2 regions of the Kitasatospora sp. NPDC057595 genome follow, and region 2 is predicted to be linked to the other one. Evidence: riboswitches for the same ligand, from Rfam matches in the RefSeq annotation. Region 2 holds a riboswitch; the other holds the start of a gene.

Region 1 (7,318 bases), on a different contig from region 2:
CTCGCCCCGCGCACCAAGGCCGCCGAACTGCTCGCCTGGGCGGAGGCGGCGGGCCACCGGCCGGTCGCCGAGGCCCCGCTGCGGGCGGTGCTGGCGCTGCTGGAGCTGGGCGGGGGCAGGATGCACGACGGCTGGCCCGAACTGACCTCCGCCGCGGTGGAGCACCTGCTGTACGAGCGGCTGTACCTGTACGTCCAGCCGGAGCCGGGGCAGGACCCGCTGGCGTACGGCGCGGCGGTGCGGCTGCTGGTCGACCACCAGCGGGCGGCGAAGCGGCTGAACGCCAAGCGGCAGGAGCGGCTGCACGCCGAGGCCGAGTGGCAGGGCGAGGTGGCGGCCGGGCTGCTGCGCCGGGCGGACCTGGTGACCTGGCCCCGGCTGTACACGCTGCTGCTGCGCGCGGACGGGGTGGACACCGGCGACGAGCCGGCGGTGCGGGCCTGGCTGGAGGGGTTCCGGGAGCTGGCGCCGCAGGAGCGGTCGGCGGCCTTCGCGGCGCTGGAGGCGGACGGGCTGCTGGACCCGGTGGACGACGGGGGCTGGGACGGCGGGGCCCGGGCGCTGGCGGTCGGGATGGCCACCGACGGCGCGCGACGGCTGCTGGAGCAGGGGCTGATGCAGCGCAGCTACCGGAACCTGGCGGAGCTGACGGCGCTGGGCCGGCCGATGCCGGAGGAGCTGGCCGGGGACTTCGGGGCGTTCGAGGAGGCCGCGGTCGAGGTGGCGCTGGAGCTGGCCGGCGGGTGGACGGTGCCGGGGCTGCCGCGGCTGCTCGTGGAGGAGTTCCCGGAGCTGGCGCCGGAGCCGGGGCAGGCGGAGATCGACGCCTACCTGGCCGGGCTGGAGCCGGCGGAGGACCCCGAAGGATACGAGGAGTACGAGGGATACGAGGAGCACGGGGACCACGAGGGGCCGGAGGGGTACGAGGGGCCCGAGGCGGAGTAGCGGCGGCAGGGCACGGCCGTGGATTCGAGCCACCGAGCGGTCAATTCCGGTACTCCTCAAGGGATTCGGGGCCGGTCAGGAGTGATGGATCGGGTGCGGTGGAATCATCCGCCATGTGAAGCGTGACATATCACACGCGCTCCACTGCTCCTCCTGCCACCGTTTTCGAAGGAGAGAAACCCTGATGAAGCGTTTCGTCGCGGTCCTGGCGGCCGGTACCGCGCTGTCCTCGCTCGGTTTCGCGGGTGCCGCCCAGGCCACCGCGCAGACCACCGGCACGACGGCGGGCACCACGACCACCGCGACCACCACCTGTGCCGACGGCCCCGTCGGTGCACTCCGGAGCCAGGTCTGCGTCACGATCGACGGCACCGGCGTGACGGCCGGCGGCTACACTTCGCCGACCCGTTCCGACTGGACCGCGCAGTCCGCCTCGTACACCCTGACCCTCGGCGTCGTCGGCGGCGCCTCGCTCGGCACCGACACCGGGAGCGGCATCCTCCCGCCCGGCGGGCGCGGCTTCGGCTACCTGGCGGCCACCGCGCCGTGCGGCTCCACCGTCACGGCCACCCTCACGACCACCACCTGGGGCTACGGGGCGACCGCGACCGTCACCGCGCCCGTCACCTGCTGATCCGATCCCCGACAGCGCCCCGCCCCGCCGGATCACGTCCGGCGGGGCGGGGTGCTCAGGGTGTCCGGGGCGGCGTCAGGGGGTGACGCCGCGCTGCTCGAACCAGCTCTCCGGGTCGACGGGGGCGCCGCCACCGGGGCGGACCTCGACGTGCAGGTGCGGGCCGGTGACGTTGCCGGTCGCGCCGACCTTGCCGATCTGCTGGCCGGGGACGACCTTGCCCGAGCCCTTGATGATCGAGGAGAGGTGGCAGTACCAGATCTCGGTGCCGTCGGGCAGGGTCTCGACGATCCGGTAGCCGTAGGCGCCCGCCCAGCCGGCTGAGGTGATGGTGCCCTGGCCGACCGCGTAGACCGGGGTGCCGGTGTCGGCGGCGAAGTCCAGGCCGGTGTGCAGGTGGGCCCAGTAGCGGGCGCTCTGGCCGTAGTGGGCCGAGAGGTTGTAGTCCCGCACCGGCAGCTTGATGGCGGCGAGCTTGGCCTTCTCGGCCTCCTCGGCGGCCCGCCTGGCCTCCTCCTGCTGGGCGACCTGGGCGGCGCGCTTGGCCTCGGCCTCCTGGGCGGCCTGGACGCGGGCGCTCTCCTCGGCCGCGGTGCGCTGGCTGTCGGCCTGCTGCTGGATGCGGGCGGCGAGCGCGAGGCCGGGGTCGGCGGAGAGCGCGACCGGCAGTTCGTCGGGCGTCTCGACGGCGGGAGCGGCGGCCGGGGTGGCGGAGGCGAAGCCGGTGGCGCCCAGGGTGGCGGCGACGGCGGTGACGCCGAGCAGCGGAGCGGTGCCGCGGCCCTGCCGGGGCATCCGGTGCCGGCTGGTCTCGGCGGCCGGCGGAGCGGTCTCGTCGGCGGGGCCGCCGAACGGGCCCTGCCCGGTGAACGGGCCGGGGTGGTCGAGCAGCTGGGTACCGGCCGAGGAACCGGACGGATGTGCCGGGGTGTGCGTCGACGCCACGGAGGCGCGCTCCTTTCCTTCCTTCGCGCCTACCGGGTTAGCTGACGGGTTCGGAGCAGGAAGGTCTCCTACGGCTGGGCCTGGGCCCGGCCGATTCACCCCAAGGAACGTGGTTCCCCGGCTCCCTGGCCTGCCCGAAGGCCGGCCGGTGGGATTAGGCGACGGCGCACGGTGCCGTCTGGGTACGGCGTTGCGACCGCGCTGCGTTATCAAACGTTAATCCGAGAGGCCCCCGATTCCAAGCCATCCGTTGGTGACGACCGATACGGACCGGACACCACGCGGTCCGGTGGGCGATTTGGGACGTTTGATGACAACTGACACTACCGAACGTGTCAGGACGTCAACGAACGGCCCCTCACTTGAGTACGCCTACTCATGTGCGGCCGGGCTCCGCGCGGCCATCCTGACGCCATGAGCGCACCGATGCAGTCCCGCACCACGCCTGCGTACTACATCCAGGCCGTGCTGTCCTTCGCCCTCTCCGGCACCACCCTCGGCGTCGGGATCGCCTTCCTCCCGGTGGAGCCGTGGACCCGGGCGTTCCTCGCCCTCGGCCTGCTCTACACGATCACCTCGACGTTCACCCTCTCCAAGGTGGTCCGGGACCGGCAGGAGACCTCCGAGCTGGTGACCCGGGTCGACCAGGCGCGGCTGGACAAGCTGCTGACCGAGCACGACCCGTTCAAGGTGGAAGGCGTCTGACCGGTCTCCACCGGCGGGGCCGGTCACACGGAGAACGACCGATAGCTTGACGGCTAAGGCTATTAGCCTTAGCTTTATGGCCATCGGCGCCTCGCCGACGATCCCGCCCCAGGAGGCTCCCCATGAACGGCACCCTCGCCCCCGTCACCCACCACCTCGACCTGCCCGGCGGCCGGATCGCCTTCGACGACACCGAGCACGGCGAGGGCGTCCCGGTCGTCCTGCTCCCCGGGATGCTCGACAGCCGGGCCGCCTACCGCCACCTGCGCCCGCTGCTGGCCGCCGCCGGCCGCCGGGTGATCACCATGGACCTGCGCGGCTTCGGCGAGTCCTCGATCCTCTGGGACGACTACTCCCCCGCCTCGATAGCCGGTGACGTCCTCGCCCTGCTGGACCACCTGGGCGTCGACCGGGCCGTGCTGGCGGGCAACTCCTACACCGGAGCCAGCGTCGTCAAGGCGGCCGGGGACGCCCCCGGGCGGGTCGCCGGCGTCGTCCTGATCGACGCCTTCGTCGAGAACGTGCCGCCGGGCGCGCTGCAGCGCCTGGTGGTCGGCGCGATGGGCGCACTGCTGGTGCGCTCGCCCGCGTTCTGGGGCCTCTACCACCGCAAGGCCGCCTACCCGGGCCCCAAGCCGGCCGACCACGAGGAGTACGTGGCCGGGCTGGTCGCCGCGATGCGCACCCCGGGCCGCCGGACCGCCACCCGCGGCTACGTGCGCGGCGACTCGGCGCCGACCGGCTGGACCGCCGCCGTGCGCTGCCCGGCGCTGGTGGTGATGGGCTCGAAGGACCCCGACTTCTCGAAGCCGGAGCTGGTCGCCGACCGGCAGGCCGCCGCGCTGAACGCGCGGAAGGTGATGATCGAGGGCGCGGGCCACTACCCGATGGCCGACCACCCGCGGGCGACCGCCGACGCCCTGCTGCCCTTCCTCGCCGACCTGGCCTGAGCGCCACCGGCCGTCCCGCCCCCCGCTAGGAGAACCGCTGTGCCCCGAGTCGGACTGACCCCCGAGCAGGTCGTCGGCCACGCCATCGCCCTCATCGACGAGCAGGGCCCCGAGGCCCTCACCCTGGCCGCCGTGGCCGCCCGGGCCGGGGTCGCCACCCCCTCGCTGTACAAGCACGTCAGCGGCGGCCTGGCCGAACTGCGCCGGCTGGTGGCCGTCCGGGTGACCGCGGAGCTGGCCGACCGGCTCGCCGAGGCCGCGCTCGGCCGCAGCGGGGACGCCGCGGTCGCCGCCGTCCTGCGGTCGTACCACGCGTACGCCACCGAGCACCCGCACCGCTACGCCGCCCTGCCGCAGGCGCCGCAGCCGGACGCCGACCTGGTCGCGGCGGCGGGCCGGCTGGTCGGGGTGATCGTCGCGGTGCTGCGCGCGTACGGGCTGGAGGGCTCCGAGGCGATCCACGCCGCCCGCACCTTCCGCTCGCTGGCCCACGGCTTCGCCGCGCTGTCGACCGGCGGTGCCTTCCAGCTCGCCGAGGACCTCGGGGAGACCCAGGAGCGCATGATCACCGTGCTGACCGCCGGTCTGCGCGGCTGGCCCCGCCCCTGAGCGGCGCCGGCCGGGGGCCGGGGAACGCCGAAGGGCCCGGAGCGGAATCGCTCCGGGCCCTTCGGGATGGTGTGGGGCTAACAGGACTTGAACCTGTGGCCTCTTCCTTATCAGGGAAGCGCTCTAACCGTCTGAGCTATAGCCCCGTACCGTCCGACCCGCCTGTCCGGCGGCACGTCGTACGGAGAAGGGTACCGGACCCGGAGGGGGTGCCCGTACACCGGCCGCCCCGCTGCCCGAACACGGCTGTCCGCTTCCCGTACACCTGCCGATCGGACGCCACGGAGAGCGCCGTTCACCCCACGCCTCACCCACTTAAGAAATAAGGTATTAAGAATTAACTGCCCCATAAGGAACCGGAGAGGCCGGCCGTCCCGTGGACCCGCGCAGCAGCCCCACCGCGCGCAGTGCCATGCGCTGCGTCCGATTACTGCTCGGCTGCACCAGCGCCGCCGAACTGCTCGGCACCGTGCTCGCCGAGGGCCCCGGCTGGATCACCGGCGAGGGCTCGGCGCTCTACCTGCTGGACCCCGGCGGGATGCTCCGGCTCACCGCCTCCCACGGCCTGCCCGACTGGGCCCACGAGCGCTACAGCGTGGTCGACCCGGCCGGTGAGCTGCCCGCCGCGATGGCGCTGAAGCTGCGCCGCCCCTATCTGCTGAGCCCCGAGCGCACCAGCGTCGACTACCCCAACCGCAACGCCGGCATGGGCACCGGGATGGTCGCCATCGTCGCCCTGCCGATGGTCGTCGACGAGCAGCCGATCGGCGTGCTCGTCCTCGCGCTCGCCCACCGGGGGATCGTCCCGCGACGCGACCTGGACGTGCTGGAGACCCTCGCGGACGCCTGCGCGCACCGGCTGGCCCACCTGCTGGAGCACGCCGGGGCGCCCCGGGCGCCGCGCACCGGCGGCGGCGCGGCGAACGGGGTGCGCCCCGGCCCCGGCCCGGGCGGCGACCCGGCCGCCGGGACGGCCCACCCGCTGCTCTCGCTCGCCGTGCGCGCCGCCGGGCACGGCGCCTTCGAGCGCGACCTGGTCACCGGCGAGACCCACTGGGACGCCCAGGCGCTGCGGCTGGTCGGCCGGCCCGCGCCGGTGGACGGCGGCCCCGCCCCCGCACCCAACCTCGACCTCGTCGTCCACCCCGAGGACCTGCCGGACGTCCAGGCCGCGCTCGCCGAGGCGCTCTCCACCGGCGGCCCGTACCGGATCCGCTACCGGGTGCCGCGCCGGGGCGGCGGGGTGATCCGGATCGAGGAGACCGGCGAGGTCATGCTGGACGTGCACCGCCGGCCGGTCCGGATCTCCGGGCTGATCGCCGACCTCGACCACGGCCGCGCCCCCGACGAACGCCGTGCCGGGCGCCGGGTCCGGTCGGACGGGAACACCGGGAACGCCGGGAACGCCGGGAACGCCGACGGGGCCGCCGGGGGGACGTCCGCCGCCGGGGCCCGCTCGGCGCTGCTGCTGGCGCTCACCCGGGCGCTGTCCCGGGCGATCACCGTCCGGGACGTCACCACGGCCGTGACCGACGTCGCCCGCCCCGCCTTCGGCGCGGCCAGCATCGTGCTGGACCTGGTCGACGAGGGCCGGCTGCTGCCCGTCGCGCACACCGTCTACGGCGGCCCCCGGCGCACCGAGCTGACCCGGCTGGCCGACCTGTCGGAGGGCGTGATGCAGCGCGCGCTGGCCCGCTCGACCCCGCTGTTCAGCGAGCCGGCCCGGCGCGGACGGGGCCGCGGGCGGGCCCCGGAGCGCGGACGGCCGCGGGAGGCGGGCACCGGGGGCGGCGGCCCGCTCGCCCCGGCCGCGTGGGCGGTGCTGCCGCTGGTCGCCTCCGGCCGGCAGGTCGGCTCCTGCCTGATCACCTTCGCCACCGAGCGGATCTTCAGCCGCGAGGACCGCACCCTCTACTCCGCCTTCGCGGGCATCCTCGCGCAGTCCCTGGAACGGGCCCGCCTCTACGACACCCACCACCACCGGGCCACCGAGCTGCAGCGCGCGATGCTGCCGCGCAGCCTGCCCCGGCTGCCCGGGATCGCCACCGCCGCCCGCTACCTGCCGAGCACCGAGGGCATGCAGATCGGCGGCGACTGGTACGACCTGCTGCGGCTGCCGGACGGCCGGATCGGCCTGGTGATCGGCGACGTCCAGGGCCACAACGCCGAGGCCACGGCGGTGATGGGCCAGCTGCGCAGCGGGCTGCGCGCGTACGCCACCGACGGCCACGATCCGGCGGCCACGCTGGCCCGGACCAGCCGGCTGCTCGCCGAGCTGGACACCGAGCTGTTCGCCACCTGCCTGTATCTGACCCTCGACCCGGCCGACGGCACGCTGCGGGCCGCCCGCGCCGGTCACCCGGCCCCGGTCAGGGTCACCGAGGACGCCAAGGCGGTGGAGCTGGAGCTGCCCGGCGGCCCGCCGCTGGGCGTCGCCCCGGACCGGCCGTACCCGCTGGCGGTGGAGCGGCTGGAACCCGGCGAGACGCTGCTCGTCTACACCGACGGACTGGTGGAGGACCGCGAGGAG
Region 2 (7,318 bases):
CATCAGACCGGAGCAGTCGAACGCCTTGGGCCCGGTGGATCCGTAGACGTAGGGCGAACCGATCATCCGCACCGCGGCGGCCAGCGCGGCGGCGCCGCGTTCGGAGGCGGGCGGGGTGCTGCCGAGGTCCAGCCGGTCGGTGCCGCGGGTGACGCGCTGCTCGGCGTCCCGGGCGTCCTGGGCGGCGAGCCGGGCGCGCTCGGCGGTGCCGAGGCTGTTGAGCAGCCGCTGCGCCGTGGCGAGCCGCTGCTGGATCTGCTGCTTGCTCTCGGCCAGCGCCTTGCGGGTCTGCTCCAGCTCGGCGAGCTTGGCGGTGGCCTCGGCCCGGCGCTGGTCGAGCACCCGCTGACGGCCCACCACCTCGTGCAGGGTCTCGTTCTGCCGCTCGGCGGCCTGGTCGAGGGTGCGGGCCCGGGAGAGGTAGCCCTCCGGGTCGGTGGAGAGCATCAGCTGGACGGTCCGGGTCATCCCGCCGCCGCGGTACTCGGCGCCCGCCACGGTGGCGAGGTCGCCGCGCAGCCGGTTGAGCTCGTCCTGGGCGACGGCGATCTGCTGCTGCAGCGTCCCGGTCTCGTTCTGGAGCTTCTGCTGGGCCTCCTGGGCGGCGTTGAACCGCTCCGAGGCCTGCTCGGCCTCGTCGTAGAGCTGCTCCACCTGGGCCTTGACGTCCTTGCGGTCGGCCGGGCCGTCCGGCGAGCCGGGCGCGGCCTGGGCACAGCCGGCGGTCGCCACGCCGAGCGCGGTGGTGGCCGCCGCGGTGAACACCAGCGCCCGGGCGAGCGCGTGCGCACCTGACAGCGGGGAACGGCGGTGCACGGCCATGCGACGTCGGCTCCGATCCTGGGCCCGGCCCGCCGCCGCGCCGGGACGGGCGGCGGTCGAAGCGGGCGTCCGGTGGCAGACGTTAGCGAGTCCGGGCAACCGATTCCAAACCCCTCCGAACCCGAATATTCGGACACTTATCGGACGTCAGATCGGTTCGCGGACCGAGCGCCCCGTCGGGCCGGGGAACGCCGCGGGCCCGGTCCCCCGCATGGGGGACCGGGCCCGACGGAGCCTGCCGACCGTGGGTCAGAGGCGCACGATGGTGTTGACCGGCATGTTGGAGGCCGACTCGTAGCGGACCGACGCGCCCGGCTTCGGGGCGTGGATGACCTGGCCGCCGCCCACGTAGATGCCCACGTGGTGGCGGTCGCCGTAGAAGATCACCAGGTCGCCGGGCTGGGCCTTGGAGATGTCCGACCCGATCTGGGTACCGGCGGTGGCCTGCGCCTGCGAGGTGCGCGGCAGCGACACGCCCGCCTGGGCGTACGCCCAGCCGGTGAGGCCCGAGCAGTCGAAGGAGTTGGGGCCGGTGGCGCCGTAGACGTACGGCGAGCCGAGCTTGCTCTCGGCGGCGGCGATCGCGGCGGCGGCGCGCGAGCCGTTGGCGGCGGGCGCGGCCGGCTTGGTGGCCTCGGCGGCCGGGGCCGACGCGGTCGAGGAGCTCGACGAGCCGGAGGAGCTCGACGAGCCCGAGGACGGCGCGCTCAGGTTGCTGCGGTTGTTGTCCCGGGAGGCGCGCTCGGCGTCGGCCTTCTCCTTGGCGGCCTTGGCGGCCTCGGCCTTGGCGGCGTCCGCCTTCGCCTTGGCCTCGGCGGCGGCCTTCTCCTCGGCCGCGCGGATGGCCTGACGCTCCTGCTCGGTGAGCGTGTTGAGCAGGTCCTGGGCCTTCTGCAGCTTGCCCTGGACCTCCTCCTTGGAGGACTTCAGCTGCTGGGTGGTGGCCTCCAGCTCGCCGAGCTTGGCCTGGGTCTCGGTGCGGTCCTGGTCGAGCCTGCGCTGCTGCTCCTGGAGCTCCTTCAGCGCGCCGGACTGGGTGGAGCCGGCCTGGTTCAGGGCGTCGGCCTGGCTGAGGAAGTTGTCCGGGCTGGCGGAGAGCATCAGCTGGACGGTCTGCGAGATGCCGCCCGTGCGGTACTGCTCGCCGGCGATCTCGGAGAGACCACCCTGCGCCTCGATCACCGAGGCCTGCTGACGGGCCACCTTGTCCTGCAGCTCGGCGACCTGCTTCTGCAGCTCCTGCTGCTTGGCCTGGGCGCCGTTGTACTTCTCGGTGGCGACCTCGGCCTGCTCGTTGAGCTGGTCGACCTGCTCCTTGACCTGATCCTTGGTCGGCGTCGGGTCGGCGTGGGCGCCGGACTGCGCGGAGAGGGCGACGGCAGCGGCGGCCACCCCGGTCAGGATCGAGACACGGGCGCGGCCGGCGGGCTTGGGACGACGATGGGACGCCACGAAGGCGGACTCCTTCTTCCTCATCCGCCTACCGGGTGAGCTGACGGGTTCGGGCGGAAGCGTGCCCTACGACGCCTCACCCGCCGCTCGCGCGGCCGGCCTGGCGCCGATTCACCCCGGAGGAACGTGGTTCCCCGGCTCCGCTCCACAGCGGGCCCCCGACTACTGGGTCCTCACTCGAACGGGCGACCCGAAGGCCCCGTCCCACTGCTTCGCGAACTCGGCGGCGAACCCCGCCGCCACCCAGGCTGGGTGATCGACTGTGCGTGGTTCGAGTCACGACCCTAGTAACAGATCCGTGATCCGTTCAAATCCTTGTCAGAAAAAAGCCGGAAGAATGCCCAAGTTCTTTTGTGAATATGACCGACCGTGACCAACCATCCACGTCCGGCTGATCATTTTCCGTCAGACGGTCGAACGGGCGGGCGAAACGCCAACGCCACCCCCGTGCGGAGGTGGCGCTGATCACAGGAGCCCTCGGCGGGCCGCCCGGGCGTGTCGTGCCGGTCCGTCAGACCCGGCGGATCGTGTTGATCGGCATGGCGTCGGCCTTCATCACCTTCACCACGTCACCGGTGTGCGGCGCGTGCACCACCATGCCGTTGCCGATGTACATGCCGACGTGGCTGCGGTCGCTGCGGTAGATGATCAGGTCGCCCGGCTGGGCCTCGGCCAGCGACGGCACCCGGGTGCCGTAGTTGCCCTGGGCCTGCGAGGTGCGCGGCAGCGAGACGCCGGCCTTCCCGTACGCCCAGACCATCAGACCGGAGCAGTCGAAGGTGCTCGGGCCGGTGGCGCCCCAGACGTACGGCGAGCCCTGCTTGCCCATCGCGTTGGAGACCGCGGCGCCGGCCATGCCGCTGGCCTGCGGCAGGCTGCCCAGGTCGGTGCGCTCGTTGCCGCGCGAGGCGCGGTCGGCCTGCTGCTGCGCCGCCTTCAGCGCGGCGCGGTCGGCGGCGCTCAGCGAGTTCAGCAGGTCCTGGGCTTCCTTGAGCTTCTTGTTGACCTCGGCCTTGGACTGGTTCAGGTCCTTGGTGGTGGTGTCCAGCGAGGCCAGTACGGCGGCCGCCTCGGTCTTCTGCTGGTCGAGCCGGCGCTGCTGGTCCTGCAGGCCCTTGAGCGCCTCGGCCTGGCTGGAGCTGGCCTGCTGCACGCTGGAGGCCTTGTCCAGGTAGCCGGACGGGTCCGAGGAGAGCATCAGCTGGACGGACGGGTCGATGCCGCCGGTGCGGTACTGCTCGCCCGCCACCTCGGACAGCCCGGCCTGGAGCTGGGTCATCTGCTCCTGGCCGCGGGCCACCTGGTCCTGCAGCTGGTCGGCCTGCTTGCGCAGCTGGTCGGCGCGCTCCTTGGCGCCGTTGTACCGCTCGGTGGCCTGCTCGGCCTCCTCCTGCAGCTGGTCGATCTGCGCCTTGACGTCGTCCTTCTTGGGCGACGGGCTGGGCGCGGCGTGGGCGGCGACCTGGGCGGAGAGAGCGACCGCGGTCGCAGCGGCAGCGGTGAGCACGGAGACCCGCGCGCGGCTCGGCTGCTTGGGACGGCGGTGGGAGGCCAAAGGGACCGGCTCCTTCTTCCAATGGCCTCACCCGAAGGGGTGAGAATCCGGAAAATAGGTTTGACGCCAGACCCTAGTGAAGATCCACGCTTCGCGCCACTCCCCCGATCGCGTGAACCCGCGCCGCCGATCTGACTTCACAGAACTCGCACACCATCGCCATCACGGCGCTGACCAGCCGTCATACCGACCGGCTCGCAGCCGGGAGCGGTTACGGCCTGGCCAACCGGTTCAGCAGCAGCACCGATGCGACGGGGCGCGCGCCGGCCTTCCGCACGCCCTCCGCGACCTCCCGGTCGGTGGAGACCACCACCACCGGGCGCCCCTGCGGCTCCGCCCGGACCAGTCGGCGGATCAGCTCGTCCGCCGTCTCCCCGGTCCGGCTGAACCGCACCCGCACCCCGCGCGGCGGCGCCATGATCACCGGCACGTCCAGGTCCTGGCCGTCGAACACGCAGGTGACCTCCGCCTGGGTGCGCTGCGCCAGCATCGCCAGCCCGCCCAGCAGCCGGATCCGCTGCTGCTCCAGCGGCAGCGTCGGATAGCCCGTCTTGGTCACGTTGTAGCCGTCCACCACCAGATGGACCTGCGGGATCGCCAGCAGCTGGTCCAGCAGCGCCGGATCGTCCTCGGCCAGGCCGCGCCGCGCCACGTCGTGCGGCGAGGCCGAGCCCGGCTCCACCGCCTCCACCAGGTCCGCCGGGCGGATCTGGGACACCGGCAGCGCCAGCTCCCGCTGGAGCCCCTGCGCCGACTGCAGCACGGTGTCCAGCAGCAGCCGCAGCCGCATGTCCTCGACGCTGCGCCCCTCGCGGGCCGACCGGCGCCCCTGCTCCGCGACGTTCTCCAGCTCCGTGACCCGGTGCCGCAGCCGGCGTGCCTCGCTCTCCGCCGTGTTCCGCTCGGCCGCCGCCTGCGCCCTGACCGCCTCCAGCTCGGCGGCCACCTTGCGGGTCTCCGCCTGCGCCCTCCGGGTGTCGCTCTCCAGCGACCGCAGCCGGCGGCGCAGCGAGTCCGCCTCCCGGCGGACGTCCTCCGACTCGGCCCGCTGCCGGTCCAGGTCGGCGCGCGCCGCCGAGCGCACCTCGGCCAGCTCGGCCTGCAGCTTCTCCACCAGCCGCGCCGCCTCGGCCGCCGCGCCCTCGGCGCCCGCCCGCTCGGCCTCCTCGCCGGCCTCGGCCACCAGCCGGCTCCATCCGGCGGAGCGCACCAGGTAGGCGGCCGCCGCGACGTCCATCGGGTCCGCGGCGCCCGGCACGGTGCCCGACTCCAGGGCCCTGACCAGGTCCGGCTGGCCCAGCCGCAGCCGCTCCGCTATCCGCGACCGGAAGGCCGGCTCCGCCTCCAGCGCCGCCGCCAGCGCGGTCGCCGCGTACTTGGCCCGGCGCGCGGGGGTGAACTTGGCGTACTGGCGCAGCGACTGGGGCAGTTCCGCGAGCGGCAGCCCGCCGAGCGCGTCGGAGGCGAGGCCCACCACGCGCCGGCGCACGCCCTCGGGCAGCGGCCGGTCCAGGGTCTCGGCGCCGCCCGTCGCGCTGCCCGGGACGTCCCGGTCCGACCCGTCGACGGCTGCCGCCGGCTCGTCACCGCCGCCCGACTCCTCGCCGGCGGCCGCCTCGGCCGGGGCGTCGGTGCCGGAGGGGGCGGCCCCTGCCGCGTCCGGCGTCCGCGCGTCCGCAGCGGGCTGCCGCCCCTGCGGCCCGCCGGGCTCCTTCGCTGCGTCCACCACGTCCTCGGCTCCGATCCTGGTCCAGCGGGGTACGGCCCCCGGCCGCCGTCCCCGTCACACTCCGTGCGTTCTCTCTGTATTGTCCCGTGCGGCGGTCGGCCATGCCCCGCACCGCCCGCCGCACGGATCAGGCGATCAGGCCTGCTCGGAGCCCTCGGCGCCGTCGGCCGCGCCCGGGCGGGCGACCAGTTCGACCTGGTCCACCGCGTTGCACCAGCGGCAGCGCACCGACTCGACGGTCTCGCTGAGCACCTGGGTCTCCTCGATCTTCGACTCGCCGGCCAGGTCGAAGTGGAGGAACTCGGTCACCCGGGCGGTCCGGGTCACGTCGAAGCGGGTCAGGTTGCCGCAGAGCGTGCAGCGCCAGCGCGTCTCGGCGGTCAGGGCGGGGACGGTCATCGGGGGTCCTCTCGGGTGGTCCCTGGGTGGGCTCAGGCGCTCCCCCCGGAGCCCCGGCGTCGGCGGCGGGAGGCGGGATTGCCCGCCCCAAGCCTATTGCCTGGGGCAACCTTCACGGCCACCGGCCGACCGGCCCGCGGCGGGTAGCCCACCTGCCGTAACCGCGCGGTGCCCGCCGCGTGCCGGAGGGATGCTGGGGCCCATGGCCCTCCCGGTCCTCCCCGACCGCACCGGCGTGCGCCGCGGCCGGCCGGCCGCCGCCGCACCGGCCGTCTGCTACGCGCTGATCGCGCTCAACACCGCGGTCTTCCTGCTCGGACCGGCGGCCGGGCTCAACCCGCTCTACGGCCACGGCCGGACCCGGGTCTGCGCGGAGCAGCGCTACGAGCAGCGCTGGGGGGCCGTCCCCGCCGAACTGCTGACCGGTCGCCCGCTGACCGCCGGCCAGCTCGCCGAGGCCCCCGACCCGGTGCCCGGCTGCCCGGCCGCGCCCACCCCGGGCAAGCACCCGGCGCTCTCCGTGCTCAGCGCGCTCTTCCTGCACGGCGGCTGGCTGCACCTGCTGGGCAACCTGCTCTTCCTGCACGTCTTCGGCCCCACCGTGGAGCGGCGGCTGGGTCGCCCCCGGTTCCTCCTCTTCTATCTGGCGTCCGGTGCGCTGACCACCTACGGCTTCGCGCTGGCCGAGGCGCACTCGCCGGACGCGACCCGGGTGCTGATCGGCGCCTCCGGGGCGATCTCCGCCGTGCTCGGCGCCTACCTGCGCTTCCACCCGCGGGCCCGGGTCACCACGCTCGTCCCGCTGCTGCTCTTCCTCCCGCTGCGCTTCCCGGCCTGGCTGGTGCTCGGGCTCTGGTTCGCCCTCCAGTGGTGGTCGGTGCATTCCGCCGGGCCCGGTGTGGCGTACGTGGTGCACGTGATCGGTTTCGCGGCCGGGTTCCTCTACGCCTGCACCCTGACCGGGCGCCGGCCCCGGGCCACCCGCCCCCGCGACGGTGCCGCCGCCGCCCGATACGCTGGCGGCACCTCACAAAGGAGTACGCCACCGTGATCACCGCCATCGTCCTGATCAAGACCAGCGTCGACCGCATCCCGGAGATCGCCGAGGCGATCGCCGCCATCGAGGGCGTCAGCGAGGTCTACTCCGTGACCGGTGGCTACGACCTGGTCGCGATGGTGCGGGTGGGCCGGCACGACGACCTCGCCGAGGTGATCCCCGGCCGGCTCAACAAGGTCCCGGGCGTCGCCCACACCGAGACCCAGATCGCCTTCCGCACCTACTCCCAGCACGACCTGGAAGCGGCCTTCTCGATCGGTCTGGACGAGTAGCGCCGTCGGCGGGGCCTCAGCCCTCCCGGCGG

What was found. A riboswitch is a leader RNA that binds a small molecule or an ion and turns the genes downstream of it on or off. The one in region 2 is predicted to bind cyclic di-AMP.
Region 1: another riboswitch for cyclic di-AMP. It lies ahead of ACFU9E_RS33455 (M23 family metallopeptidase); the one in region 2 lies ahead of ACFU9E_RS22475 (NlpC/P60 family protein).

The regions. Positions count from the first base shown of each region.
Region 1 covers NZ_JBHVGL010000035.1:22,975-30,292, forward strand. Annotated here, with positions in the region: gene ACFU9E_RS33445 (hypothetical protein) at 1-945, shown strand, start outside; gene ACFU9E_RS33450 (hypothetical protein) at 1,130-1,579, shown strand; gene ACFU9E_RS33455 (M23 family metallopeptidase) at 1,655-2,524, opposite strand; cyclic di-AMP (ydaO/yuaA leader) riboswitch at 2,537-2,695, opposite strand; gene ACFU9E_RS33460 (YiaA/YiaB family inner membrane protein) at 2,939-3,229, shown strand; gene ACFU9E_RS33465 (alpha/beta fold hydrolase) at 3,352-4,179, shown strand; gene ACFU9E_RS33470 (TetR/AcrR family transcriptional regulator) at 4,219-4,788, shown strand; tRNA gene ACFU9E_RS33475 (tRNA-Ile) at 4,861-4,934, opposite strand; gene ACFU9E_RS33480 (SpoIIE family protein phosphatase) at 5,165-7,318, shown strand, end outside.
Region 2 covers NZ_JBHVGL010000015.1:36,918-44,235, forward strand. Annotated here, with positions in the region: gene ACFU9E_RS22470 (NlpC/P60 family protein) at 1-822, opposite strand, end outside; gene ACFU9E_RS22475 (NlpC/P60 family protein) at 1,072-2,274, opposite strand; cyclic di-AMP (ydaO/yuaA leader) riboswitch at 2,285-2,441, opposite strand; gene ACFU9E_RS22480 (NlpC/P60 family protein) at 2,786-3,829, opposite strand; gene ACFU9E_RS22485 (NYN domain-containing protein) at 4,041-5,558, opposite strand; gene ACFU9E_RS22490 (hypothetical protein) at 5,694-5,957, opposite strand; gene ACFU9E_RS22495 (rhomboid family intramembrane serine protease) at 6,160-7,008, shown strand; gene ACFU9E_RS22500 (Lrp/AsnC ligand binding domain-containing protein) at 7,005-7,286, shown strand; gene ACFU9E_RS22505 (aminotransferase class V-fold PLP-dependent enzyme) at 7,303-7,318, opposite strand, start outside.